DNA from 3 places in the Solibacillus sp. FSL K6-4121 genome. Region 1 is predicted to be linked to each of the others. Evidence: predicted binding sites of a transcription regulator. Region 1 holds the regulator's gene; each other region holds the start of a gene.
The links. The regulator Rex, encoded in region 1, represses fermentation and respiration genes when NADH is low (regulators of the CRP and FNR family bind a similar motif). The targets are predictions, from matches to a motif close to TTGTGAAATATTTCACAA.
Positions count from the first base shown of each region.

Region 2: MHH95_RS13950 (DUF1641 domain-containing protein) is a predicted target of Rex. The motif match lies at 8,690-8,707, and genes of this name have one in related genera.
Region 3: yeiL (transcriptional regulator YeiL) is a predicted target of Rex. The motif match lies at 3,793-3,810, and genes of this name have one in related genera.

Region 1 covers NZ_JBBOCS010000001.1:522,360-532,649, forward strand. Annotated here, with positions in the region: gene MHH95_RS02650 (S-layer homology domain-containing protein) at 1-852, opposite strand, end outside; gene groL (chaperonin GroEL) at 1,281-2,912, opposite strand; gene groES (co-chaperone GroES) at 3,030-3,314, opposite strand; gene MHH95_RS02665 (CPBP family intramembrane glutamic endopeptidase) at 3,589-4,317, shown strand; gene tatC (twin-arginine translocase subunit TatC) at 4,424-5,245, opposite strand; gene tatA (twin-arginine translocase TatA/TatE family subunit) at 5,262-5,489, opposite strand; gene MHH95_RS02680 (redox-sensing transcriptional repressor Rex) at 5,573-6,205, opposite strand; gene MHH95_RS02685 (ABC-F family ATP-binding cassette domain-containing protein) at 6,420-8,360, shown strand; gene tsaD (tRNA (adenosine(37)-N6)-threonylcarbamoyltransferase complex transferase subunit TsaD) at 8,929-9,942, opposite strand; gene rimI (ribosomal protein S18-alanine N-acetyltransferase) at 9,942-10,290, opposite strand, start outside.
Region 2 covers NZ_JBBOCS010000002.1:889,703-899,992, forward strand. Annotated here, with positions in the region: gene MHH95_RS13895 (DUF1659 domain-containing protein) at 30-248, opposite strand; gene MHH95_RS13900 (DUF2621 domain-containing protein) at 367-801, shown strand; gene MHH95_RS13905 (CcdC family protein) at 854-1,345, opposite strand; gene MHH95_RS13910 (response regulator) at 1,378-1,743, opposite strand; gene MHH95_RS13915 (cytochrome c biogenesis CcdA family protein) at 1,799-2,509, opposite strand; gene MHH95_RS13920 (hypothetical protein) at 2,646-3,029, opposite strand; gene MHH95_RS13925 (hypothetical protein) at 3,155-3,787, opposite strand; gene cbpA (cyclic di-AMP binding protein CbpA) at 3,926-4,567, opposite strand; gene MHH95_RS13935 (dehydrogenase) at 4,888-6,225, opposite strand; gene MHH95_RS13940 (serine protease) at 6,249-6,866, opposite strand; gene MHH95_RS13945 (NAD(P)/FAD-dependent oxidoreductase) at 6,987-8,174, opposite strand; gene MHH95_RS13950 (DUF1641 domain-containing protein) at 8,207-8,635, opposite strand; partial or broken gene MHH95_RS13955 (GNAT family N-acetyltransferase) at 9,037-9,588, shown strand; gene MHH95_RS13960 (VOC family protein) at 9,638-10,006, opposite strand; gene MHH95_RS13965 (transposase) at 10,275-10,290, shown strand, end outside.
Region 3 covers NZ_JBBOCS010000002.1:1,373,877-1,384,166, forward strand. Annotated here, with positions in the region: gene alaS (alanine--tRNA ligase) at 1-2,254, opposite strand, end outside; T-box leader at 2,321-2,528, opposite strand; gene MHH95_RS16610 (MFS transporter) at 2,583-3,731, opposite strand; gene yeiL (transcriptional regulator YeiL) at 3,837-4,505, shown strand; gene MHH95_RS16620 (NupC/NupG family nucleoside CNT transporter) at 4,562-5,794, opposite strand; gene recD2 (SF1B family DNA helicase RecD2) at 6,137-8,632, opposite strand; gene hisA (phosphoribosylformimino-5-aminoimidazole carboxamide ribotide isomerase) at 8,794-9,558, shown strand; gene MHH95_RS16635 (manganese catalase family protein) at 9,635-10,290, opposite strand, start outside.

The DNA.
Region 1 (10,290 bases):
AGTATCCTGAAATGGTGCTTCTTTCAATACCTCTTCTGGAGTCATTTCTTCTACTTCTTTAATGATGGAGTTTAAATAATCATTCATCATCTTATCTGCGACCACTTTATAGCCCGCTTCACTTAAATGAATATTTGCAGGGTTAGGAAGGTACGCTTTCGAATCAGCTGCAATTAATTGGGCTACTTCTGAAAAAATACCTTTATTAGTTTCTACTATATTTTTAATTGAATTGTTTATCGTTGTTACAAGCATATTTAATTGTGTTTGGATAACTGGGTCTTGAATAGCGGGAAATGGATTGTAAAGTCCCATTACGATAATATCAACATTCGGATTAATCGAATAAATAGTTTTGAAAATCTTATCATAGTTCGATGATACTTCCTGTACTCCTTTTAAAACACCTGCTGCATCAAATGTAATGCTACCTGTCTCTGAGCGAGTCACATATTTCAATATATCATTTGCACCTACACTTAATGTAATTAGGTCGGCTTCCTGAATTGCCTGTTTAATAGAAGCTGTTTTTTCTGACGGACCATTTAGATCATAAATTGGCTTTGTAACATTTTCAACAATATCGTTTAATACATTTACAGTTGTATAGCCCGGGTAAGAAAACCCTTTGTTAAACTGGATTCCCTCTTGCTCATCCATATAACTTTTAGCGATTAGATCGGCATACCCGAGTCCAATTTCACTATTTTCATTCACCCCTGCTGCTAATGAATCACCAAGTGCTAAATAGTTCAATAAATCACTTTTTTCTTCAGCACTTACCGTTGTAGAAAAAGGCAGTATTAGTTGCAATACCATTAGTAGTACTACAAAAACCGAGAATCTTTTCATCCAATTTCCCCCTTATTATGTAACTTGTTCATATTATAATTTATTGGTTATTAAAAAACAAAATCTTCTTATATTATTTATTTTAGGCTTATAACCATAACATGGTGTTGCTTTTCTAATAAAATTCCACTTTGATTGGTGGGCTGCGGCAAGACAGCGCTAAAGCCACGTGATACGTGTCTTTATCACTGCCTTTATTGCCGTTTGGGAGGCCCACCAATCCCAAAATTTTGCCCTCGTTATAAAGTGAAGTAAAAAACACCTAATCAAGCCGCTTGTGCTATCGCGAGTCGGCAATTTTGTCATCCCCAACTTATGGTGATGAACCTTATTTTAGACAAAAAACATCGTATGACTTCATAATCATACGATGTTTTAACTCCAATTAAGGTTTTCTATATTAATTTCGGATAATGATTAATTACGAATTACATCATCCCTGGCATACCCATGCCGCCCATATCCGGCATACCGCTGCCAGCTGGTTCTGGAATATCTGCAACTACTGCTTCAGTTGTTAAGAATAGTGAAGCTACAGAAGCTGCATTTTGTAATGCTGAACGTGTAACTTTTGCTGGGTCAACTACACCTGCTTCAATCATGTTTACCCACTCGCCTGTTGCTGCGTTAAAACCGATTCCAATTTCTTCACGTTTTAGGCGGTCAACGATAATTGAACCTTCTAAACCAGCATTTTCAGCAATTTGACGTACTGGCTCTTCTAATGCACGTAAAATAATACGTACACCTGTTGCTACATCGCCTTCTACTTGTTCTAATACTTTTTCAACTGCTGCGTATACATTTAGAAGTGCTGTACCACCACCTGATACGATACCTTCTTCTACTGCTGCACGTGTTGAGTTCAATGCATCTTCAATACGTAATTTGCGCTCTTTTAATTCTGTTTCTGTTGCTGCACCAACTTTAATTACTGCAACACCACCAGCTAATTTTGCTAAGCGCTCTTGTAATTTTTCTTTATCAAATTCTGAAGTTGTTTCAGCAAGTTGTGCGCGGATTTGGTTTACACGACCAGCTACTGCATCTGTGTTACCAGCACCTTCAACGATTGTTGTGTTATCTTTTGATACGATAACTTTAGCAGCACGACCTAAAGATGATAAATCAGCTGATTTTAAATCTAAGCCAAGATCTTGAGTAATTACTTGTCCACCCGTTAATACAGCAATATCTTCTAACATTGCTTTACGACGGTCACCGAAGCCTGGAGCTTTTACAGCTACTGCGTTGAATGTACCACGTAATTTATTTACTACTAATGTTGCAAGAGCTTCCCCTTCAACATCTTCAGCAATAATTAAAATTGGACGACCTTGTTGTACTACTTGCTCTAACACTGGTAAAATTTCTTGAATGTTAGCGATTTTTTTATCTGTAATTAAAATGAATGGGTTATCTAGTACCGCTTCCATTTTATCTGTGTCTGTTACCATGTAGTGTGATGCATAGCCACGGTCAAATTGCATACCTTCCACTACATCTAATTCTGTTGTAAAACCTTTTGATTCTTCAATTGTAATAACGCCGTCGTTTCCTACGCGCTCCATCGCATCTGCAATGTATTGACCGATTTCTTCATCCGCTGAAGAGATTGCCGCTACTTGTGCGATTGATTCTTTATTTTCTACTGGACGTGAAATCGCTTGAAGCTCTGTTAATGCAGCTGCAACCGCTTTGTCCATCCCTTTACGAATACCTACTGGATTAGCACCAGCTGTTACGTTTTTAAGACCTTCACGAATCATAGCCTGTGCTAAAACTGTTGCAGTAGTTGTACCGTCACCAGCAATTTCATTCGTTTTAGAAGCAACTTCAGCTACTAATTTTGCACCCATATTTTCAAATGCATTTTCTAATTCAATTTCTTTGGCGATTGATACACCGTCATTTGTAATAAGTGGAGAACCGAATTTTTTCTCTAAAACAACGTTACGTCCTTTAGGTCCTAAAGTTACTTTTACAGCGTTAGCTAATTTATCTACACCAGATGCCATTAATGAACGTGCTTCTTCTGAAAACTTAATATCTTTTGCCATAATTCATTTTCCTCCTAAAATTTGCGATCTATTATTTAAATATATTTTTTATGAAGATGAGCAGCTAGCAAAGTTTAATATGTAAAACTAGCTGCATAATTACGTTTTAATTTGGAATTATCCGACAATTGCAAGTACATCGCTCTCACGTATAATTAAATATTCTACGCCGTCGTACTTCACTTCCGTACCAGAGAATTTAGAGAAGATAATTTCGTCGCCTTCTTTTACGTCAAGCTCAAGACGAGTGCCGTTGTCAAGAACACGACCTGTACCTACTGCCACTACTTTACCAGTTTGTGGTTTTTCTTTTGCTGAGTCGGGTAAAACGATACCAAATGCCGTCTTTTCCTCTACCTCAACAAGTTCGATAATGATGCGATCTCCTAATGGTCTTAACAATTGAAACAACCTCCTAAAGAAATTTTCTTTTTAGCACTCTCAATTGTCGAGTGCTAACACATTTATTAGTTTAATGAATTCTATATTTTTTTGCAAGTATGTGCTTTAAAAAATTTTGTTTTATTGCTAAATTCCTCTACAATAAAGAAGTAATGTATGCTAATGGCTATATCATAATAGTCCTTAGTTAAATGTATAATAAAAAATACGGCATTTCACACGATTTTTGTGTAGAATTTCATGCTGTAACAATTAGAAAGAAGGTTATTAATCCGTGACGTCTACCTCATCTTCTAAGTTTAAAACACAGAAAACTGCATTTTATGTGTTATTAACTTATATCATTTGTCAATTATCAGTCTTATTACTTATATTCATTCCTAGTTTAAAAGATTCCCTTTTACAACTTTTTTCTGGTGTATCTGAGCAAGACCGTATAATTAAATTACAGGCTTGGTGGACAACAATAGCATTTGGGGTCGCATTTGTCGTGAGTTTTATTTTGATCTCCCGCAATAAGCAATTTTGGGATGTTTTTAAAGGGGAAAAAGCGTCGATTGGGTCATCCATCGGTTGGGGGATTATTGGATTTTTCCTCGTATTTTTAGGGCAAACTATTGGAGCGTATATAGAGCTCGCCTTAGGAATTGATATGGGTTCAGAAAATACAGAAGCAATTATGAATGTCACAAAAGTAGCACCTATCATGATTGTTGCTACCGTATTTCTAGGACCAGTTTTGGAAGAACTCGTATTCCGTCGCGTTATTTTCGGTTCAATTATTCAAAATTATAACTTCTGGATTGCGAGCATTATTAGTGCTATCATCTTTGCAGCCATTCATATGGACTTCACTCACATTTTACTTTATACCATTTGTGGTATGATTTTTTCATTTTTATATTATAAAACAAAGCGACTTCTCACACCGATTATCGCCCATATTCTTTTAAATGGGTTCGTGACATTTGTGCAGATGAATGCAGATAAGTTTCAAGTGTAATTTTTCAAACCCGCTATAGATTGAATAGCGGGTTTTTCAATTCCATAAATATGGACTGCAGTATTTTACAATAAAAAAACGCTACCCCTTTTGATAGCGTTTTACCTTAACTATTCATTTGCTCCATTTGTCGACGTTGCTGTTCAAGCAGCTCTTCTACTTGCAGCTCACGTTCACGTTCTTCCTCTTCCAGTATACGTTCCTTTTCGGCCGCTTCGTATTTCCGATAGCCGATACGCGAAATGACAATGCTGATCTCATATAAAATAAAAAGCGGAATCGCAATTATAATATTCGATACTAAATCAGGCGGTGCCAACAGTACTGAAATAACGATTAATACAAAGTAGGCATACTTACGAAACTTTATCATGAGCTTAGGATTAATAATGCCAAGACGGGATATAAACAATGTAACAACAGGCAATTGAAATAGTATACCAAACGGTACTACCAGCTTGATTAAAAAAGAGAAGAATTCGTTAATACCAATTGTTTGTGTAATATTCAAGTCTGCCGATAAATCCGTCATAAAGCGCATAATAAATGGGAATAATATATAGTAGGCAAAGGCAATTCCTCCAATACCTAAAACAAATGCATAAGGGATATACTTCAACGTCGCTTTACGTTCCATTTCATGCAAGCCAGGAGTAATAAAAGCCCATAGCTGATAAAGCAAAAGCGGAGACACAATGACTGCTGCCACAATAAAGGTTACTTGTAAATAAACAGTTAAAGGATCTGCCGGACTAAATGCATTCATGGAAAAACTAGCAGCTAAATCGCTACGTTGAATGTGTCGAATTAGTGGTTTAGCTGTATAAAACCCTATAAAAAGAGCCATTACAAAGAAAATCGCCACGAAAAACAAGCGCTTTCTAAGCTCCTCCATATGTTCAACTACAGTTAATTCTCTTGAATTCATAGTAAGACTTCCTTATTTACTTAACGTCATTTTTTTCATTATCTTTATGTTCAATAACTTTTTTCTTGTTATCAAAATCATCATCGTCATCTGTCAAGCCTTTCGTAGCGCTACGGAACTCGCGTAAAGTAGTCCCCATCGCACGACCTAATGATGGCAATTTTTTTGGTCCAAAAATTAATAAAGCAATAAGTCCAATGATAATTAGGCTCACCGGTCCAATCGCATTTAAATGCACAACCACTATAGCCACCTCCTCTATTATTATGTACATTTTACAGTAATTAACTAGAATTTGCTATTTATAGTAATGTGAACAATTTGTTACTAACCTGAATTTCGCACTAAATAAATAAGTGCCTGTAATTCTACCGATAAATCGATGTTCATTACTTTTAATGTATCGGGTACGGATAATCGTACAGGCGTGAAGTTTAAAATCCCTTTTGCATTCATTTTAACAAGACGGTCTGTCATCATTTGGGCAGATCGTGATGGGACAGTAAGAATGGCTAACTCTGCGCCAAATTCTTCATACATTTCCTCTAAACGATCTGGATGGAATACAGGGATGTCGCTAACTGTCGTTCCTTCAAGAGGTGCTTTCGTATCAAATGCGACAACAATACGTGTATTATGATTTTTTTGGAAATTATATTTTAGTAGACCATTCCCTAGGTTACCGACTCCTATTAACGCGACATTCATCGCTTCGTCCTGGTCCAATGTTTGACGGAAAAACTCTAGCAAATATTGTACGTCATAGCCATACCCCTTTTTACCGAGTGCCCCAAAATAAGAAAAATCACGTCGAATCGTTGCTGAATCTATTTTCATCGCATCACTTAATTCTTGTGATGAAATACGCTTTTTACCTTCATTTGAGAAGTTTTTTAAAAACCGATAATAAAGAGGAAGTCTTTTTGTCGTTGCTTGTGGAATTTTTATATCTGGTTTCACACATTCTCCTCCTATGTACATTTGAAAATTGTTAGGCCAACATTATGTTGGTCATTCAGGTGTTGCTACATAATCCAGCACTCTTTGCCTGAGCTCTCCCTATTTGAGCAGAAGCAAGTTAATCTTACTAAACTACTAGCAACAAGTAAAGTATCCATCGTTGCGTACGATGTTCCCATCCATTAAACTAAATAGGAGAAACTGAGGTGTAAAAATGATTGTCTTACAAGTAAATCAATTATATAAATCCTTTATTACCGATGAAATTTTAAGTGGTGTAAAGTTGGAAGTTCAACACCGTGATCGTATTGCATTAGTCGGTCGAAACGGTGCAGGGAAATCAACGTTATTAAAAATAATTGCTGGGCAAATGAGTTACGACTCAGGTGAAATTATTATTCCGAAAGATATACGACTCGGCTACCTGGAGCAACATGCAGGAATCGATTCAGAACTATCAATTTGGGACGAAATGATGACAATTTTTTCAAGCCTACAAAATCAAGAACAGAAGCTGCGCCAGTTAGAAAAACAAATGGCAGATCCAAGCATCTATGAAAACACTGAACAATATACACGTGTTACTGGAGAATATGACCAATTACAGCATGACTTCAAAGATGCAGGTGGCTACCAATATGAAGCCGATACACGTTCCGTATTACATGGGATGCAGTTTTTTCCTGAGGACTATGATAAGCCGATTCGCTCACTTTCCGGCGGACAACGGACACGCCTAGCCCTTGCGAAGCTTCTTTTATCAAAGCCGGATTTACTGATTTTGGATGAACCGACAAACCATTTGGATATTGAGACATTGTCATGGCTGGAAGGGTATTTAAAAGGGTATGAAGGTGCAATTTTAATCGTTTCCCATGACCGATACTTTTTAGACCAGGTTGTGTCGATCGTTTATGAAGTATCACGAACGAAAGTATCAAAATATGTTGGGAATTACAGTGGTTATTTAGAAGAAAAGGCAAAAAATTATGAGCGGGACTTAAAAATGTATGAACGCCAAATGGATGAAAAATCAAAGCTTGAAACATTCATTCAAAAAAACTTAGCTCGTGCCTCGACAACAAAAATGGCCCAGTCCCGTCGTAAAGTATTGGAAAAAACAAATTGGATGGACTCTCCTGATGGCGATGAAAAAAGTGCGAACTTTGGTTTTACTATTGAGCGTCAAAGTGGAAATGATGTACTATCCATTGATGATTTATCAATCGGCTTCTCCCAAAAGGAAATTTCGACAAATATTCGAATGCGCGTATTTAGGGAAGACCGCATTGCCCTTGTCGGACCGAATGGTGTCGGCAAGTCTACCTTATTAAAAACAATCGTTAAAGATATACAGGCACTTGCAGGAGATATTCGTTACGGTACGAATGTCCAAATTGGCTACTATGATCAGGAACAGGCAAAACTCCATTCCAATAAATCTGTATTAAGTGAACTTTGGGATGAATGGCCATTATTAAACGAAAAAGATATCCGCAATATTTTGGGGCGCTTCCTTTTTAGTGGCGATGACGTGGCGAAATCTGTAAACTCACTGTCCGGTGGCGAAAAAGCACGTCTTGCACTGGCAAAATTAATGATGCAAAAATCTAACTTTCTTGTACTAGATGAGCCTACAAACCATTTGGACTTAGACAGTAAAGAAATATTGGAAAATGCATTAATCGATTATCCAGGGACGCTTCTTTTCGTTTCACACGACCGTTACTTCATTAACCGGATCGCAACTAAAGTTATTGAACTATCCAGCACAGGTTCTTTTGAATATTTAGGAGACTATGACTATTATTTAGAGAAAAAAGAAGAACTTCAAGAGCTGGCTGCTATGCAAACACCTGCAACTGAAAAAAATGCGGCAGAAAAAAATACTCAAATGAAATCGACATCTATGATTGATAAAGATACGAAAAAGAGAGAACGCCAAATTCGCCGTGCTGTCGAGGAAATCGAAGTAAATATGGGTGCATTGGCTGACACTATTGCAACATTTGAAGAGCAACTTTGTGATCCTGCCATTTACTCAGACCATGAAAAAACATTATCGATACAATCTGAATTAAATGAAGTAAAGCAGCAACACGAGGAACTTGAGATGGAATGGCTTGAACTAAATGACGAACTAGAACAACTATAGTAAAGGAGTGTCCAAAAGAAATTTTGGGCACTCTTTTTTACTGTAGCCTCTTTTGTAAGTAACTCTAGTTCTCATTATTATTGTATAATACTAATTCTATAATTTGCCTATCAACATAATAATCATATATATAGGTCAATACGCCAAATTTCTACAAATTTCTCCACAATTTTATACACATTACAAATCTAGTTCTACCAACATATCAACATAGTTTTCCACATTATCCACAATTAAAATCAAAGTTATACACAATCCGATGTGAAAAAGACACCACTATATATAGATAAGTCACATGTTTTCCACAAGTTATTAACACTTTGTGCATAAGTACGCATGTTCGTACAACTTTTTTGTGATTAATTAACTTTATCTGTGGATAATTTTCAGAAAAATTCAACATTGAATAAAATCTTGTTATAAATGAGATTTATCTACCATAAATTATTAGTTTCGACTTTCTTATATTATTGCAATACACTAAAACAATTATCCCTTTATTTTTTCCCATAAAAAAAGCATGATAGAACGGAAATAATATAATTCCGTTCTATCATGCTTTTGGTCCTTATTTCCAACTATTTAGTTCCATACCAGGACGGCCATTCATAGCTAAATCCCCACGAATACCTGCTTGATACATTTGATAGGCAGCTGCACCAATCATAGCAGCATTATCTGTACATAATTTTAACGGTGGTACGAAAAACGGAATACCTTCTTCTTTAAATGCTTTCTCCAATGCTGTACGTAGCCCTTTATTTGCCGATACGCCACCAGCTGCAATAACTTGCTTCACATGATATTCTCGTGCCGCGCGTACTGTTTTCGCTGTTAATACTTCCACAACACTATCTTGGAATCCTTTTGCGACTTTTTCAGGAATAATTTCTTCCCCGCGCTGATCCATATTATGCTTGTAATTAATAACAGCCGATTTTAAGCCACTAAAGCTAAAATCATAGGATCCTTCCTCCAACCAAACACGAGGAAAAGGTACAGCCTCAGTTGCTTCGTGAGCCAAACGGTCAATATGGGGTCCACCTGGATATGGCATATTTAATACACGTGCTACTTTATCATAGGCTTCTCCAGCCGCATCATCACGAGTTTCACCGATTACTTCAAATAAGCCATGTTCACGCATTAAGACCAGTTCAGTATGTCCGCCTGACACAACTAATGCTAACAATGGGAATTCCATCGGCTGTACTAAATTGTTTGCATAAATATGCCCTGCAATATGATGAGTTCCAATTAACGGTAAGCCGTGAACAAATGAAAAAGCTTTTGCCGCATTAATCCCGATTAATAAAGCTCCTACTAGACCTGGACCTTCTGTTACCGCTACAGCAGTTAAATCTTTTGGTTCCATATTTGCCTGATTTAATGCTTCTTCTAATACAATTGTTACCTGTTCTACATGATGGCGTGACGCAATTTCAGGTACAACACCTCCAAAGCGTTTATGACTGTCAATTTGCGATGACACGACATTTGAAATAATTTCTGTTCCATTTTTAATGATTGCTGCTGCCGTTTCATCACAGCTTGTCTCTATTGCTAATATATAGTTATCCATTATAATTTCACCCACATTACTAACGCATCTTCATGATTATCCGTATAGTAGCCTTTACGAAGCCCACCCTCTTGGAATCCAAGCTTGCGATATAAATTTTGTGCAACCGTATTTGTTACACGTACTTCTAAACTCATGACGTCCATATTAGCTTCTTTGGCTATTCGCATCGCCTCACGCATCAACCCTTCACCGATACCTTGACCACGTACAGAGTTCACAACAGCTACATTTGTGATTTGAGCTGCATCAATAACAAGCCAAATTCCACAAAAGCCGATAATGTCACCTGTCTCGTTTTCGGCTATTAAGTAATGAGAAAATTGATTTTCTGTCATTTCATAATAA
Region 2 (10,290 bases), on a different contig from region 1:
CTCACCTCCTGTCCATTATTTTTGGTTCGTTAGGCCGTTACACTTTCTTTTTGTGTCTTCACAGATTCGATATAATCATAATCTGTTAATCCGACGATTGTTGTTGCCACAGTGTGAAGTTGCTGTGCTGTTGCATTCATCGCCACATTTCGGAAAGTTGAGCTTTTAATTACTGGCTCATTAAATTCATCTAGGCCCGTTTGGTAGAATACCGTCAATGTTGCAGAAAGGAATCCGAATTCGTTCATGTTTATCACCTCCTTGCCCTATATATGTCACGATTTTTTGAAAAAAGGGACAATGACGATGAAAAAATTTACAAAACCTTATATAATAGACATATTGAGTAAAATTGAGGTGAATATTGTGGGCTTAGAAGGCTGGTTTTTATGGTTTATATTATTTTGGGTTGTCGTGTTAGTTTCGCTTATGGGGATCGGCGGCTTCTTTATGTTCCGCAAATTTTTAAAGGCGCTCCCAAAACAGGATGGGAAATCAGATTTGGACTGGCAAGCCATTTATTTAGATAAAACGATCCATTTATGGGGACATGAAGAAAAAGAGTTACTCTCTGAACTTGTAAGTCCTGTACCTGAGCTGTTTCGTCAAGTAGCTAAGGAAAAAATTGCTGGGAAAATCGGGGAAATTGCTATAGAGGAACATGCTACGAAAATTGATTTGGATTTAATTATCCGTGGTTATATTATCGCCTCCCCTAAACGCGACCATAAATTTCTGCGTAAAAAACTGAAGGAAATGGAAATTGATACAACGCACTATGACCATTTATTTGAGGCATAATGCGTAAAAAGGCTGCTCATGAAAGTAAATAACTTTCATGGACAGCCTTTATTTATGCGATGATTTGAGACTTTTCAAGCTTCTTATACTTGATGAGCATACCAATACGCCACGGTAAAATCATGGAGAACGCCAAAATGAAAAACATTCCCGCAAGCTCGCCTACATCAAAGCTTTCTGCAAATATTAATTTTAAAATAATCCGTAAAACCAATAATCCCACTAATATAAATGGAAACGCCTTTGATTGCTTCATATAGACTGCGTTATCCCGGATTTCAAATTTCGACGTTAGTATTAACACTACCGAAAACAGTAAGCCCAGTGCAGCCGCTTCTGCTATTTGAAGAGGTGCTACTCGAAATTCCTCAAAAATAAACATCAATGCTCCTGTTGACATGGCAAATGGAGGGATGAGTATTTTTTTAGTGGATACCGGCTTTTTTTGTGCGCGCAGTCGTATTACCATGACAAACGAACCCATGATGACGGCCATAATCGTCGAACCAATTAATAAATAGTGAGAAGGTATACTGTCAAACATCATATTCCTCCTCTTATGTTGACAAATAAGTATTACGTTAAGTTGAGAACATTTGATGCGACCTCTTTTAATTGCTCAGGCTGAAAAGGCTTTGTAATAAAATCTTTGGCACCACTTTCAATGGCGGTTTTAATTTTAGTTTGCTGACCAAGTGCCGTAATCATAATGATATTGGCATCTGAATGTTTAGCCTTTATCCGTTGCACCGCTTCAATGCCTGTCATAACCGGCATTGTAATATCCATCGTTACGAGGTCAGGCAATAGCTGATCATATAATAGAACTGCTTCTTTTCCGTTGGCAGCCTCTCCCACCACTTCAAAGCCGAAATCCTTAAATATATTTCCGATTGTAACACGCATGAAAAGCGCATCATCTACAACTAACACAGTCGGCATTTAATGATCACATCACTTTCAATAGTATAGCATGGTATTAAAAAGCATGGAACTATTAGAACCCTGTAAATCCGCCGAAAATTGGCGAGAAAATTGTAATAATATATGTCATACCATCGAAGAACAATAGAATTCCGACAGCAATCATAATATAACCGCCAACTTTAATAATTTTTTGGCTATGAGTACGTATCCAGTTCATTCGTGTGATGAAGAACGATAATGTAAAGAACGGAATGGCAAAACCTAAGTAATAGGCAATCATATACCAAATAGCAGAGTCAGGGTTCGTCCCACCAAGTGTGATAATCGCCATTAATATTGGCCCTGTACATGGTGTCCAACCTGCTGCAAATGCTAAGCCGATTAACAACGAGCCTAAATATCCTGAAGGACGATTTTTAAATTGAAATTTACGGTCCTTCATTAAAAAATTGACCTGTAATAAGCCGACAATCATTAAACCGAACGCAACAATTAAAATCGCTCCGACTTGACGCAATAAATCCTGATACTGGAAGAAGAAGTCTCTTGCTAGAGACGTTCCAAACCCTATTGCAATGAATATGATGGAAAATCCGAGCAGGAAAAATAAAGTATGTAAAATGGCGCGTCTTTGCATCATTCCCTTTTCGGTTTTGAGCTCATCGAGGGTCATGCCGGTAATGTATGACAAAAACGCTGGGTAAAGCGGTAAGGTGCATGGTGAGATAAAACTTAGAAATCCAGCACCAAACGCTAAGAAGATATTTAAATCTGTATTCATGCTGCATTCAATCTCCTTCACATTGATGCCTCAATCGTACCAAATTTTCCAATACATTACTCACTTTTTTAATGTGAATTTTTTTTGACAGCCGTGTGAGGTATATGTGAAACGAAGAAACGAAGTAATTTACCTTCTACCGAATCATATCTATAATCAGTAAGCTAGAATAAATAACCGATGTAAATAGTACTACAATGAAGATTGTAATTGTCTGGAATTTAATCGACCAGCGCCATACACATTCCTTTGGATAGACCTTTTTCCATCGAAGTGCCGCTTTAAAATTGATAAACCAGCAATGTAATGTCACAACCAACGAAGGTAAAGTATATAAACCAATCAAGATCATCACTTGCTGAAAAGGTGTCGTCGTATATTTTCCGTAACTAATTACGAAATATGGAAGGACAAACCAAAAAACGGATGTAAATAATAATACGATAGCTACTACTAAATGAAGCCATAAATATTCACTATGGACTTGCTTGTAATATTTTAATGCTGCTTCCACAATCATCACCTGTCCTGTTCTTTTTCATTTACTATTCCCACTAATATAGGCAAATGAAACGAGAAAAGTGATTGATTTTTTTAATGATGTGAAAAATTACCTTCTTACATTGGTGTGAAAGTTGAAAAAAACTAAAATGCGGACGTTAATTCGTACAAATCTCTGTTCGAACGTAAATTCCATTCCGGTTCAAATCGGTTAATTATAGCGTTTTTTAGGCTATTCATTTCCTTTTCGTTGTCCATAAGATAAATAGCAAAATGGACAGCATTATCTGGTAGCATTAACGTAATATTCGCATTCACATGACAATGTGTCGCTGTGCCGTCTCTGAAGCAGCCTTTCGCATAAATGTTCCCGATATGCTGATTAAAGCGTTCTTTAAATGTTCGTGCGCAAACCCCACAAAATTTCAGCTCATCATTGACGATAATCGTATATATCCCTTTTTGCTTTAGTAATTCCTCGTCCCCACTGACGATAAAGCGTGTATATGTAAGATCTCCGTAGTTGTTTAGAAACTGCTTGTAAAAGAGGTTCCCCTCATCTTTTAATCGTTTTAACGCCTTTCCAGCTGGTAAATTCATTACATGCTGTGCATGGCGGCTTACTTCCTCCTGCAGATGGTCGTATTTCTTTTGCAATGTAAGTTCATGCAACGTTTTTTTATCGAAACTTTCGAATAAATTCTCAACCCTCTGTTCTAGTACAATTAATTCCATTTTTGTAAATTTAATCTTTTCCCCTTTTACTTGAATTAGCATAGTAACTCCCCTTTCAAATAAATCCCCATTTACTTAAAATTCGCTATAAACTGACAAAATCCTCTAAAATTTTTGGTTGCATCTGTATTAGTACAATAAAAAAAGCGACTCGCTCTATTTGAACGAATCGCTTTCCCATTAAAAATTCTCTTTATCAAATATTTCAAGGTCGATAATACGCGCACCTTGTTTTGTAATAGCCGCTTCCAGCTCATCTACTGTAGACTGTTTAGCACCTTTAGTCAAAGTCATGACAACACGGCGCAAATAGGTAGTATCGTCATCTAACGAGAACACACAATGTAATGGCCATACCTTTTTAACTGCCGTCAGCACTTTAATTAATATACCGTCCGTATCCGGCAGTGCAACGGTAATCGCACAGCTGCCTGTTCGGTAGCCCCATGCTTCTTCCAAAAGCTCGAACACTTTTGAATGGGGTAAAATGCCTGAAAAGTTCCCTTTTGTATCAACTACTGCTAGATATGGGAGCTGTTTAATAGAATGGAACACTTCAAAAAAAGAACTGTTTTCATGAATGAAGGCATCGGGCTCTTCTGTTAGAATTTTTACCGGTACTTTCATATCGCCCTCTTTTAATTTATGTTCGAGTAATTCTACCTTATAAATATTGCCGATAAATTTTTCGCCGGCTTCGTCCAGCACAGGAATGCATCGGTAGCCATTGTCATTCAATTGACCGAGTACATCTGAAATCAAGTCAGTTTCTTTTACATAGCTTACATCTTTCTTTTTAACATACTTCTGTTTTACAAGCATTGTGTTACCTCCTTTGGTGTTCTATCTATTATTTTAATAGTAGAATCCCAATTACGGAAGTTATTTTTTGAATATTTTGTAAAATAAAAGGCTAATCACCAGAACATGGGGTTGTTTTTCTAATAAAATTTCATTTGATTGATTGGTGGGCTGCGGCAAGACAGCGCTAACACTGCCTTTATTGTCGTTTGCGAGGCCCACCAATCCCAAAATTTTGCCCTCGTTATATAGTGAAGTAAAAAACACCTAATCAAGCCGCTTGTGCTATCGCGAGGCGGTAATTTTGTCATCCCCAACTTATGGTGATGAATCAAATAAAACTATTTGTAAAGTTCATAATAAATATAGGCATACGCTAAATCGAGACATTTTTGATAGTTTGCCAGATTATTTTCCTTATTATTAACCGAGGCAAAATAGATGGCCTCCAACACACTGCCGTTCCTTGGGTATTGCTCGCGGATTTTTGCAAACACCTTTGCGCACAGCTCATCGGTCTCCTGTTCCGATAATTGGATGATATAGCCGATTGTCGACGCGTCGATTCGTGTGCTCGTAATAATCTCTTGCTTCATTGCCTTCATCATTTCGTCATTGATTAAATAAAGGATTTCACTAATGCTTTCTTCTTCACATGTTAATATTTTGCAATCCACTAGAACTAGTGTATGCCCATCATTTTCTACATTACTCAATAAACACTTTCCTGCAAGTTTAAATCGTGATAAAGGAGATAGGAAATGCTCATCCTGTTCATACTCATTGTCATAGGCAGCTTTAATATACTTTTCCATATAGCGCTTGTCTGTTTCAATTTTCCGGTAAAACAGCGCATGAAATTGTTCCATTTCCCGAGAGATGCTATCCTCATTCAGCATTTTATATGAGTCGGTAATGAACGTATAACATTCCTGAACTAAATCTTTATTTCTTTTTAAATTCATACAGACGATGAGTACTTCATGCAGCAGCTCTATTGCTGTTTCATATTCACCTTTTTGATAATGTATTTTCCCCCGAAGTACACGAATATGTAAATCAATGCGAGAATCCTTTTCCACTTCATATCCCGTAAAATAGCTATTATATAAACTTTCAGCATACTGAACTTTATTAAGTTGTAGTGATATTTCAATATGCGCAATAAATCGTGTTATGAAGTATCGCTCATCATATTCTGACCCCATCTTAAAAAAGACTGCTGGGAGTTTACTCAATTGCCATAATACATCACTCGGCAAAACTTCCTTCTGTGCTGCAGTGTAGTTATTCATTGCGATTGACAGGACGGAGTAATTTTCGAATTGAAGTGCATAGCTACTCGCAATTTTATAGTAGTTTTTCGCCTTTTCGAAATCCAGACTAAAATAATAGCAATGCCCAATTACTAAATAGAGTACAGCTAGACACTCTTTTAAGTTGTCCTTGAAATAAGGTTCTTGATTCATTAAGTATTGCAACAGCTTCATGTTGTAGTCGTGAGACAATATAAATGGCTTACTCTCCAAGAGTATAAAGTCATTGATTGTTTCAGCATCGCCTTTTTGAATAATGTATGTAAAAATCGATTCAAAACCCTCATACTGTGCTTCCTGCGATGGGAATGGCTGTGATCGATAAATTTCTAGCTCATGTATTGTTTTCACACGTTCTACCATAGATTTGCGGACCTCCTATTCTTTTAAACTACCGGCAGCTCAAATAGCTCTCTTTTTGTAATTGTAAATTGATCCATAAAACGTATTACGTTTAATTTCCGATCAGTATAGGTCGCTTCATGCTGTTCTAGGTATCCCCGCATGCTTTTAATAATCATAGTCTCAATGAGGACAAGTTTTTTCGGATAATGCTCATAAGTTGCAAAGCGATCATTAAATAGTTGCTTCGAGCTGTTTTCAAATTTCATGTAAAAATCGCTTTCTTCTTTCGGTATGGAACTGAGAAGCTCGCTTAAAATATCCATAAACAGATTTACTGTGAGAACAGCTGCCATTAAAGCATTGGTATAGGAACCGATTGTCGTTTTCTTCAATCGTTTAAATTTCGCACTGATCAGGACTTCATTTAGCATAAAATTCCTTAATAAATAGTGGAGCGCATGCTCGGAATTTATAATCGGAACTTCCTCGAAGTAATAGTAAACCCATAAATCACTTAAACTAAAATTCGCGAATGATAAGGAATGGAAGTCTGGGTGAATTAAGTGATAAAAGTAATCATAGTATTCAAGTCTTGAAAATTGGTTCCGCTGTTGCTCATTTAAAAGAAATAAAGAGTTGGATGCTTCAAAATATTTCAACTATATATCACCTCATCAATTATTTTATTCCATTATAATAGGTTTTTACCAAAAAAGTGAAATTTATTCCTAAAAAAAAGACATACCAGAAAGTAATAAACTTTCTAGTATGCCATATAATTAATACGCTAAACCGAATAGCGCTTTAATATGTGTCATATAACGAACATTTGAAGCTTCTTTCATCAGTGAAGCTGGTAATCCTACTAGTTGCGTATTGTTAGCACCAATTGTAGCGATACCGTCTTTACGTCCTAAAGAACCTAAAGTACCAGAGTTTGTAAATTTGAATTCTTTTAAATCTGCGCCTTTAATTTGAGCGAAGATGTTATAGCCTGCTACTTCACCTTGCTGCCATGCAACTTGTGCTGTTGGTGCATAAGTTGGACGGTCGCCCGGGTTAGGAATATGTGCTGAAGCATCACCGATTACAAATACTTCTGGGTGAGAAGTTGATTGTAGGAAATCGTTGATTGTCGCTTTACCGCGATCTGCTGCTAAACCAGATTCACCTACGATTGGAAGTGGTGCAACCCCACCAGTCCATACTAATGTATTAGCTACGATTGGCTCACGGTCTTTTAACTGAATTACATTTCCTTCTACACCTGTAACAGGAGTTGACGTGATAAATTCAACACCACGTTTTTGTAATGAAGTTGTCGCACGGTCGATTAAGTTATCCGGGAATACTGGTAAAATTTTTGGACCTGCTTCAACTAGCTTGATTTTTAGGTCTTCGAATTGTACACCGTATTTTTCCGCTACTTTCGGGAAGTGGTCAACGATTTCACCTACAAGCTCAACACCTGTTAAACCGCCACCGCCGATAACGATTGTCGCGTCTGCTTCATCTTTAGTTTTAGCGTATTCTTTAATACGAGCTTCAATATGCTCGCGAATAGCGTTTGCTTCATCAACAGATTTTAATACGAAAGAGTTTTCCTCTAAGCCTGGGATACCGAAGAATCCAGTTTGGCTTCCTAAAGCAACTACTAACGTATCATATTGTAAAGTTTTGCCGTTTGAAAGTGCTACTTCTTTATTATTTACATTAAAGCTGTTCACTTTAGCGATTTCAAGGTTAATATCTAAGCCTTTGAAGATTTTTTCAAGTGATAAAGATACAGCGCCTTCTTTAATTGTTCCACCTGCAAGACGGTGTAATTCTGTAATAATTTGATGTGTTGGGAATTGGTTTACGACTGTAATACGCGCTTCATTCGTAGTTAAAAATTTGCGAGCTGTTTGAGCAGCTAATACACCGGCAAACCCAGCACCTAAAATAACGATTTCTTTAGTTACCATGATCAATATCCTCCAATAAATAGATTATGCAATTATTTCGTTTCTTTACGTTCAGCTGCTACTTGTAAAAATGCATTTGCAAAACGTAATGCCCCTTGTACTTGAGGGTCTTTCAACATTTTTAATAAGCCAAATACGCCTACTGTTTCATTGCTTACTTCAGCACGGTCTTTCGCTTCAATTGCAGTTTGAGCAATAGATTTTGCTGTTCCTACTACTGGGCTTGCCATTTCAGTAACTGCAGCTACTGTATCATTTTTTAGCGTTTCATCTGTTGCAACACTTGATGCGAAATCATACGCTTTTGTTAATAAAGTTGTCATTTCAGCTAATTTCGGTAAATTATCTACCAAAGTAGTCAATGAAGCCTGTACCTCTGGCTTTAATAGTTGGTCTAATACGTCTAATTGCTCTTGTGTAACAGACACTTTTTCTACCTGCTGATTATTCATTTCTGACATAATAACTCTCCTTTGCCAACACCAATATTTTTTCTAACGAAAGTTCATACTTATTTGTAATTCCTTTCACATACCCATTCATTAAGCAACGATAGCACAAAGAATCACTTGTTACAATTAGAAAAATGAAATAAAATTAGGAAAAATAAAATAATCGAATATTCTGTAATTTGAACCGATTAAAAACTTTTATTTTTATGTATTTTAAGAGATATTCTGTGATTTTTCGGGTTGAATTATTCTTTTATATTTTATTTTAATGAAGTATTTTTTTGCGATAATTTTTTTAGGTAAATAAATTTATGCAGTAATTAATAAGAAGAAACTTATAAAAGCGGAGTGCTACAACTTAGAAATACTTGCGCAAAGATCTTAATCCAAACCGGAAATGAGGCGGAACAATGTATTATAAAGAGTTATATGTATCCAATGAAAGTAAACCGTTCCCTGCGACGATTCGAAATTATCGGGAAGAGGATTTCGCTGAATTAATCCGCATTCAAAAAGAATGTTTCCCCCCTCCATTCCCCGAAGAATTATGGTGGAATACGGAGCAATTAAAAAATCATACTGTGCTATTTCCAGAAGGTGCATTGTGTATTGAAGTAGAAGGTAAACTTGCTGGCTCTATGACAGCCTTGCTTGTCGACTTTGATATGAATGCACCGCACCATACATGGGAGGAAATAACAGACAACGGTTATATTAGAAATCACAATCAAAACGGCAATACACTTTATGTAGTCGATATTTGTGTAAGTCCTGTTTATCGAAAGTTAGGCTTAGGAAAATGGCTCATGTTATCGATGTATGACATAGTCGTCTATCTCAAGCTGGAAAGATTATTAGGAGGAAGTCGCATGCCCGGCTACCATCGTTATGAAAAGGACATGACACCGGAACTATACGTTCAGTCCGTAGTAAACGGCGATATACAGGATTCTGTCATTACGGTGTTTTAATGGAGTGGAGAAATCCGTTTAAATAGGTGAATTACTTGAACTATTTTTTAGTGTTACTTATCATCTCGACTCTGTTTCCAAAAGGATCTCTAAACTCAAAACGTTCAAAAATGGGAATAGGCACTGATTCTAATATTTTTATATCATTTTCAATCAATACTTCTTTCCAATAGGATACATCTTCTACCTCATATGCTAAATGGGCTTTCGTTGATAATCTGTCAAAACCATCTTCTGTTCCTACATGAACTTGTGTACTACCAACTTGTAACCAAAAGCCCCCTCTTCCTTGAAGCGAATCTGGCTTTTGAATTTCTTCTAAACGTAAGACATGGCAATAAAAATTCTTTCCTTCTTCTTCGGCGCCTTTTGGTATCGTAATTTGCGCATGATGTAATCCAAGAATCATATTTATCCCCCTAAGTATTAAGACTGTAATTTTATTATATGTAATATGGTATATAAATAAAATTATGGGTTATTTATGAAAATCCATAACTATTTCTTATCGGATTGTGAATGCCCTCCTAAAATAAGGGGAAACTTTACCGTTATTTGAAGGTGATAGCTCATTTTAGATTAAATAAGGGAACGTTTGAGGTTAGGTTAGTATGAAAAATGGACACGTCTTAAGAGACACTTTAAGATAAAGATATCTAAAAAAGGACGTGGAACCGATGAAAGAAAAACAAA
Region 3 (10,290 bases), on a different contig from region 1:
CCTGTAGACCTGCTACACGTGTTGAAACATCTTTTGGATTTGCTTTTAATAGAGCTGCTGCTTCATTTAAAATAGCTTCTTCTTCTTTGATTGCTTCATACGCCGCTTTACCTGTTACAGCTTCGATTCGACGAGTACCTGCACCGATACCACCTTCTGAAACAATTTTGAAGATACCAATTTCTGAAGAACGGCTTACATGCAGTCCACCGCATAGCTCAATCGAATAATCTGAAACAGCTACTACGCGTACAACATCACCATATTTTTCACCGAATAGAGCCATTGCGCCCATTGCTTTTGCAGAATCGATATCCATCTCCTGAATTACAACTTCGATGTCTTCCCAAATTTTTTCATTTACTGCACGCTCTACTTGTGCAAGTTCCTCTTTTGTTGCTGCACCGAAGTGAGAGAAGTCGAAACGTAAACGGTCAGGTCCAACGTAAGAGCCTGCTTGTGCTACATGGTCACCTAATACATCCTTTAAGGCACGGTGCATTAAGTGTGTTGCTGTATGGTTTTTAAGGATTAATTTACGTTTTGATTCATCTACTTTCGCAGTAGCCTCATCCCCAACATTCATTTCACCTGATTCCACTACAACAGTGTGTAATGGTTGACCATTTGGCGCCTTTTGAACATCTTTAACAATGGCAGTGAATCCGTCTGCTTCAATAACTCCAGTATCAGCAATTTGACCACCCATTTCAGCATAGAATGGTGTTTCAGAAAGAATAATTAATGCCTCTTCACCTTCATTAGCCGTTGTCGTTTCTTGACCATTTACAACAATCGCAGCAATTTTTGCTGAAGCTTCTAATGCATCATAAATAAATGTTGATTGCTGTTTTAAGTTTGAAAGCACTTCGTTTTGCACTTGCATAGAATCAACATCTGCACGCGCGTTACGAGCTCGATTACGTTGTTGTTCCATAGAAGCTTCGAAACCATCATGATCAACTGTCATGCCAACTTCTTCTGCATATTCTTCCGTTAATTCGATTGGGAAACCGAATGTATCGTAAAGACGGAATGCATCCGGTCCAGGAATTACAGTTTCACCTTTTGCTTTTTGACTCTCAACTACTTCGTTAAAGATTGCAAGTCCTCCATCAAGTGTTTCATGGAAGCGAACTTCTTCGTTTTTAATAACACGTTGAATAAATGCTTCCTTTTCTTTTACTTGTGGATAGAAATCTTGCATAATCTCCCCTACAGTCGGAACTAATTCAAACATAAACGGCTTTTCAATACCGATTTTTTTCGCGTAACGAACTGCTCTACGTAATAAACGACGTAATACATAGCCTCGTCCTTCGTTTGATGGCAATGCTCCGTCACCAATTGCAAATGCTACTGTACGGATATGGTCAGCAATTACTTTGAACGGTGTATTAATATCTTCTGCTGAACCGAAGATTTCTTTTAAGTCTACTTCGTGCGGGCGTTTGTATGAACGGTTAGCAAAGCTTTCAGTTTTTTCAATGATTGGCATGAATAGATCTGTATCAAAGTTCGTTGGTACATTTTGTACAACAGAAACTATACGCTCCAGACCCATACCTGTATCAATATTTTGCTTCGGCAGTGGCGTATATGTTCCATCAGGATTGTGATTGAATTGAGAAAACACTAAATTCCACACTTCTAAATATCGCTCATTTTCCCCACCTGTATACATTTCTTCTGGAGGTGCCCCAAAACCATATGCTTCACCACGGTCATAGAAGATTTCTGAGTTCGGACCAGATGGACCTTCTCCGATATCCCAGAAGTTTCCTTCCAAACGAATTAAACGCTCTTTCGGAATACCGATTTCGTTGTGCCATACATCATAAGCTTCTTGGTCTTCCGGGTGAATAGTTACTGATAACTTTTCCGGATCAAAGCCCATCCATTTTTCGTCCGTTAAAAATTCCCAAGCGTAATGAATTGATTCTTTTTTAAAGTAATCCCCGATTGAGAAATTCCCCAGCATTTCAAAGAAAGTATGGTGACGTGCTGTTTTCCCTACATTCTCGATATCATTTGTACGAATAGATTTTTGTGCATTTGTAATACGTGGGTTATCCGGAATAATACGTCCGTCAAAATATGGCTTTAATGTCGCAACTCCCGAGTTGATCCATAAAAGTGATGGGTCATTAATTGGCACTAATGGTGCGGATGGTTCAATATGATGTCCTTTTTCTTTAAAAAAATCAAGATATAGACGACGAATTTCAGAACCTGTCATTGTTTTTGTAGTCATAATTATATCCTCCTGTAATGTTTTTGAAGTACGATGAATTGGGCACAAAAAAAGCCTTCATCCCGGTAAAGGGACGAAGACTGTTATCTCGTGGTACCACCCTAATTTATAATGCATAAAGCATTATATCTCAAGTGCTTATAACGTAAGCATACGGCAGGTATTAGCTGCACTCTGGAGTAGCTTTCCGTAATTTTCGCGGAGATTTTTTCAGCCAAGAAATCTCTTTCTGCTCACGAAGTCCAATACGTACTTGTTCCATCATCGTTTTCATTAATATATGTTCTTCATTATAGAAAATTGACTACGTGCTGTCAATCCGCATTCCTTAATAATTAAAACGATTTTTCGTCAATAGTATCAATACAATAGCTGGTCCTGTACAAATAACCATTCCTAAAAATGCCAAACTAGGTTCAACTTCATACAGAGCTCCACCTAAAAGCGTTAAGATCGCAGCACTTAAACTCATTGCAAGCGCAGAATAAATCCCCTGTGCATTCGGGATTTGTTCTTTCGGTAATGCTTGAGATATGTAGCGGATGAATGCGTAATGCGCCATTGCAAATGACAGTGCGTGAAGTGCCTGAGACACAATAAACATAGGCATATTTGGAAAAGCATATATCATAATCCAACGTACAGTTGAACCAACCGCTGCCAATAACATTAACGATGATGGCTTCCACTTCGTTAAGAACGTATCTGCTTTTAAAAAGTAAATAATCTCAAATAACACTGCGACATTCAATATCATTCCGATATAAAAGGGGTTTACGTTTAACTCCTGTAAATATATATAGCCATAATTATAGTAAGAGGCATGTGCCCCTTGAAGTAAGATCACTACAAATAATACGACAATAAAACTTTTTACATCAAATAGCCCTTTCATCGATAATGCTTTTCCAGTTTCCTTTGAAGGAGCTAAGCTCAAAACATTTGGGGCGGGCATTAGTTGAATTGCTAATAATGCAGTTAAACCGAAAATCATCGCCCATAAAATCATTTGTTCGCCGTACATTCCTGTAATCATACTAATAATTAATACAGCAACTACATAGCCAAATGAACCTAGTGAACGTGCCTTACCATAATGAATTCCACCTTGCTGCATTAATGTCGCTGCGCTGCTTTCCACTGCAGGTAATAATGCAGGATACAATGCACTAAAAAGCATCGTCATGATGAATAAGCCTACAAAAGAATCGATAGGTACATAAAGTAGTGCGGTTACTAAAGATGCCACTGTGAAGAATATAAGTACATTTTTATTGCTCATTATTTTTGAGACATACGGGAAAATAAGGATTGTCGAGATTGCTCGTGCAACTAAACCAAACCCCATAATAATACTCGCATCTGAAACGGTTAAACCTTTGTCATTAATAAGCCAGCCTGTCCAATAAGGTAAAAATATACCCCACGTAATAAAGAACATAAAAAAATTCTTTGCCAGCCAACGCTGATTGTTCATAATAATATAGCCTTCTTCCATTCTTATAATGTTGAATAATAGCACGACAATTTGTACAATAATGTGAGATATCTCATATTTTATATTAAGGAGTTGCTTTATAATTTGAGAAAGTTATCACTAGAAGAAAGTAAACCTTATATTGAGCAATACCCTATTTCTCAATATTTTTCATTTGATATTAATCCTTTTATACAAGTTTATGAATTTGATAAAGGGGAGTATATTTTTCATGAGCATTCTTTTCCCGACTATTTGTATTACATGATTGAAGGAAAAGCAAAATTATATGTTACACATAAAAACGGGAAAATTTCTCTAATTGATTTTATAACATCTCCTACATTTATGGGAGAAATGGAATTATTAAATGCAGAACGTTACTCAAAAGGCATCCAGACCGTTACAACATCCATTTGTTTTGCAATTTCCATCCGTGAAGTGAAAGAAAAATTATTAGCTGATCCGGTATTTTTAAAAATGCTCTGTCTTTTTTTAAGTCAAAAAACTATGGATATGACAGCCAAATATACTCAAAACCAGGCTTATCCATTAGAAAATAGACTGGCATCATTCATTTTACTATCGTCTGATAAACAATTCTATAAAGAAAAACATACAGAGGTATGCGAATATTTAGGGGTATCATACCGACATTTATTATTTGTTCTGGCACAATTTTGCGAAGAAGGATACTTAACGAAGAAAGATCGGGGTTATGTCCTAACAAATCGACAAGTACTAGAAAAGCTTGCTAGCGAAATTACTTACTAAAAAAAGACTGCGCTAAACTAAGTTTTAGCACAGTCTCCTATATAATAATTTCTTATTTAAATAAACATACCTGCAATAGCAGCTGATAATAGAGATGCTAACGTACCTGCAGCAACTGCCTTAACCGCAAGTTTTGCAATCATACTACGTTTTTCAGGAGCCATACCGCCAAGACCACCAATTAAGATACCCATTGAGCTTAAATTAGCAAATCCGCATAGCGCAAATGAAATGATAATAGCTGTCTTATCCGAAAATTCACCAATCACAGGACCGAAGTTAGAATACGCTACAAATTCATTTAAAATTAATTTTTGACCAATAAATGAACCGGCGCGAACTGCTTCATCCCATGGTACACCAATTAAAAATGCTAATGGAGCAAATACATATCCTAAAATACCTTCAAGTGTTACGTTATCTAAGGCTGTCCATCCTGTAAAGTTACCTATCCAGCCAGTTACGCCACCTAAAATACCATTCAGCAATGCGATTAATGCGATGAAACTTAGTAACATTGCACCAACGTTTACTGCTAATTTTAAACCGTCAGATGCCCCGGATGCAGCAGCATCAATAACGTTTGTCGCTTCAGAATTACGTTCTAGTTTGAAATCTGCTTCATCGATTTCTTCTGTTTCAGGAATCATTAGCTTTGCCATAACCAAACCTGCTGGAGCGGCCATGAAACTTGCAGCCAATAAGTATTCAAGAGGCACACCTAATAAAGAATACCCGATTAATACAGAACCTGATACCGATGCAAGACCACCAGTCATAACAGCGAACATTTGTGACTTTGTCATTTTATTTAAAAATGGACGAATTACAAGCGGTGCTTCTGTTTGACCAACGAAAATATTAGCAGCAGCATTCACCGACTCTGCTTTTGTTGTTCCTAACACTTTTGATAAAAAGCCACCGATAATTTTAATGATAAATTGCATAATCCCTAGATAGTAAAGAACAGAGATTAAAGAAGAGAAGAAAATAATAATCGTTAATACACTCATTGCAAAAACAAATCCAACATTATTCGGATCTGCTAATCCGCCAAATACGAAGGAAATCCCTTCATTTGCATAACTTATTAACTTTTGTACCCCTTCAGAAAGTTGCATTAATCTTTCACGGCCATATGACCACTTTAATACGATAAATGCGAAAATTAGTTGTACAATTAAACCTGATATAATAATTCTCCACTGAATTGCTTTACGGTTATTTGACAATGCTATAGCAATCGCTACGATTCCAACAATACCTATGATTCCCCAAACGAAATCCATGTTTGCGCACCTTCTCCTTTAATTTTGTAAACCTTTTCATTTTACATTATTTGACATCAAACTTCGGACATCATATAAGTTTTTATTATACTAACATAATCACATACATATTATTAATTAATAGTTTCTTTAAAAACTTCTGACATTTATATTTTGCGACTTTAATGTTTAAAAGTGTCATGTCATAATTCCCTTAACTTTTTATTATATTTTAAAAACATTTCCCTTTTTCGATGAAGATAAACAATCCACATATTATAAAGTATTTTGAAGTCAAACAAACTTTAATACAACAAAAAACCAGCTATTTTCATTCAGAAATGAAAAAAATAGCTGGTTTTATTATTCATTAAAATCATATGGAGAAATGTCATTCATGCCTATTAATGGATGAATATACGGTGCAGTTTCCACTGTTAAATGATTCGGTAATGATTCTCCGATTTTATGTGAGGAGGTAGTATTTAGTAGACCTAACTGTTCAGAAGATGTTTTTGATTGTTTTTTTTCACTAATTCCTTCTGTTTTTACCTCTTTTTCCGGTATTTCATTTACTTCCTGTATTTCTGTAATTTCAGGATCAAGTCGAGCCTTTAATGTTGTTAGTCGTGTTAAATCATCATTTTTGGCTAAGCCATTCGCTAATACATCCGGCTCGCCGCATAATATTAAGAAGTTTTTTGCGCGTGTTATTCCGGTATACAGTAAATTTCTACGTAGCATTTTAGAGTAGCTGCGTACTACCGGCATAATAACCGTTTGAAATTCCGAGCCTTGGGATTTATGAATTGAACAGCAATATGCCAATGTTATTTGATTTAAATCAGCACGTTGATAGGTCACTTCAATCCCATCATAACTTACGATTAATAAATCCTGCTTTTCTACTGTTTCCTTTGCTCGAATAATGGAAATCACTTCACCCATGTCACCATTAAATACATTATTATCCGGCTGATTCACTAGCTGCAGTACTTTGTCCCCGATACGGTAAATCGTATCACCGAAAACAAGTTCTTTTCTTGTCCCATCATTCGGATTGACAAGCTGCTGAATTTCTTTATTTAAATTATCGATGCCTGCAGGACCTTTGTACATCGGCGCTAAAACTTGAATATCTCGAATTGCCTGACCTTTTGCAAGCGCACCTTTTACAACTTGTGTGACAACGCTCGTTACTTGTCCGGCTCCTGCCTGAATAAACGAGCGGTCCGTTGTTTTTGTAGTCAATGAATCCGGAACTTTGCCCTTTTTAATTTGATGGGCCATCTCGATAATTGTAGATCCTTCCGCCTGACGGTAAATATCCGTTAATTCGACGGTCGGAATTTGCTTAGATGCAAGCAAATCCTTTAATACTTGTCCAGGACCTACAGGCGGTAACTGATCCTGATCTCCTACAAATACTACCTGTACATCTTCATGAAGCGCTTTAAGCAACTGATGGGCAAGCCACGTGTCTACCATTGACATCTCATCGATAATGATAAGACGACCGACAACTTCACGCTCCGTTTCCTCATCCTTTTCCTGACCATTAAATCCTAATAAGCGGTGAATCGTCATCGCTGGTAAACCTGTTGATTCGGCTAACCTTTTTGCTGCCCGACCAGTTGGTGCTGCCAGGACAATAGGAAACGGCTCTTCTTTTTCCGCATAAGTTTTTGGATTCAATGATAATCCATGAAGTTCTGCATAAACTTCGACTAAACCACGCACAACGGTCGTTTTCCCTGTACCTGGACCACCTGTTAAAATCATAACGGCAGAGTTAAGAGCGGTTTCAATAGCGAGTGCTTGCGTAGGTGCATATGTCACATCATACTGTTCTTCAATATCACCAATTGCTTTACGAATTTCATCACGCGAAAAATTCTCTGCTTTTTTATTTTTTTCTTTGAGCTCATTTATCTTGCTGGCAATGCCGACTTCACTAAAATACAGAGAAGGTAAATACATACGGGTTTCTTCACCACAAATTTTTGACTCTTCCCGCATATCAATCGCTGCCTTCGAAATTGCTTCGTATGGAATTTCAATACGCTGACTTTGCTCAAGCATTTCTTTAACCATTGGAAGAACCATTTCTGCATCCAAGTAGACATGACCTTCTGATAATGCTGCATTTGTCAGTACATGAAATATAGCCGCTTTTATACGGTCCGGGTGATTTCCCGTTATCCCTAGCTTCGCACCAAGTTCATCGGCACGAATAAAACCGACCCCTTCTACTTCTTCAATAAGCCGGTAAGGATTTTCTGTTAATAAACTTAAGGTTTCTTCCCGATAGGCCTGATATATTTTCATACCAAGCTGTGGTCCAAATCCCCACTCATTGAGGCGAACCATTACCCTCTCTAACCCTAAATTTTCTTCGATTGTTTGACGAATGAGCAACTTCTTTTCAGCAGATAAACGAGGAACCGCATCAAGTGCATATGGATCTTCTAATATTTTGGTTAACGCATCCATACCCAACTTTTCAACAATTATTTCTGCCGTTTTCCGGCCTACCCCTGAAAATAAGTCGCTTGATAAATAATGGACAATACCTTGCTCTGTTGTCGGTACTTCTTTTTCAAATGTTTCAATTTGAAATTGCATCCCGTATTTCGGATGACTTTTCATTTGTCCGGTGAATCGATAAAGTTCATCGTCTACTAACTTCGGAAAATAGCCTACGACAATAATTTCTTTCTCATCATACTGAAGGTTTGTTTCTTGTATTTTGACACGAACAATGGAGTACATATTCGTTGTATTATGAAAAATTGTTACAATAGGTCGACCTAAAATAAATAGCTTATTTATGTCAAACAAATTTAGATTTTCCGCCATTTTCATGCCACGCTTTCTAATAATTGTATGCTCATTTTATCATACACGCAGCGCCCTGTCTTACTATATAACGCATGACTTGTTGCGTCTGATTTTTCTATTAATTTGGCACACTAAAATGTTATGATAGGAATAGATTTCAAGAGAAAGTAGTGAAGAACATGAACTTTAGACCTTGTATTGATTTACATGACGGGAAAGTTAAGCAAATTGTCGGGAGTACGCTTGGATATGATAATAAAGAAGTCATTGAAAATTTCACATCGGATCAAGATGCCTCGTATTTCGCTTCATTATTCCAGCAAAATAAACTAACAGGCGGACATGTTATTATGCTTGGTCCTGGGAATGAGGAAGCAGCAATTCGTGCATTACATGCATATCCAAATGGACTGCAAATTGGTGGCGGCATTACTGCAGAGAATGCACAAAAATATATCGAATCCGGTGCATCACATGTCATTGTCACTTCATATATTTTTCACGATGGATTGCTTGATCTAAATCGATTGGAAAACTTAGTTGAAAAAATCGGGAAAGAACATCTTGTCATTGATTTAAGCTGCCGCAAGCGCGATGATAAATGGTATGTAGTAACAGATAAATGGACAAAATTCAGTGATTTTGAAGTAAATGCACAATCGATAAAAGACATTGAAGCATATTGCGATGAGCTGCTTATTCACGCAGTGGATGTTGAAGGAAAACGCGGAGGCATGCAGGAAGAATTAGTACGTGATTTGGCTGAATGGACAACGATTCCAACAACATATGCTGGAGGAGTTCGTTCGCTTGATGATTTAAAAAAGTTTGAAGCCATTTCAAACGGTAAATTACATGTAACGATCGGGAGTGCACTGTCCATATTCGGTGGGGATTTGGATTTCCAAACAGTTGTTAATTACTGCGAAGGCATAAGTGAATGACGTCATAAGACTATGAAATAACGTGAAGAAAAGGCTGTTATAGGAAGTTGTTTACTTTCCCAAAACAGCCTTTATTTTATATATTGGACATGAGTCGTTTCGCAATCATTTGAAATTCTTCCGGACCGATTCCCGGAGCAAATTCTTCCGGTAATTCGTCTAAATCCGGCATTTTTGCACCCTTTGGCATTCCTTCCTCTACAATGAGGGGAGCATTCGTCCATGGATGTGGTCCTTTCCAAATTTTATTGATATCCTGATAATCTCCTACGTAATTCCACGTAAACAGTACATTTCCATATCCTCGATCTTCATACTTCCGCGCATGATCAAATACATGATTATCAAGGCTAGGTATCGGAAGCATCTTCGTTACATCCAATCCTGTTGCCATCTCAATTGCTTTTGCATAAGCAACAACATGTGTTCCGCCGCGTACTAATAAATAGCCGATCATTTCACGTGCTGTTGGATGATCAGTCATTTCATATACACGCATTTTATGAGTACGTGCTCCACATTCCAAAAAGAAATTATGCAGTAAATCAAGCACTAAATTTCCACTTGAAAATACATATTCGCCATTCCATGGTTTCCCCATCGAATCTACAGGTAAAGATGTTTGTGCAGATGCAATAAAACTTTGTGTATTGCGCATATTTTTAGCGTTCATCATCGGAGCAAGATTCGGGTTTCCGGAAAACGTTGTATCTTTGCTTAATAAATTGATGG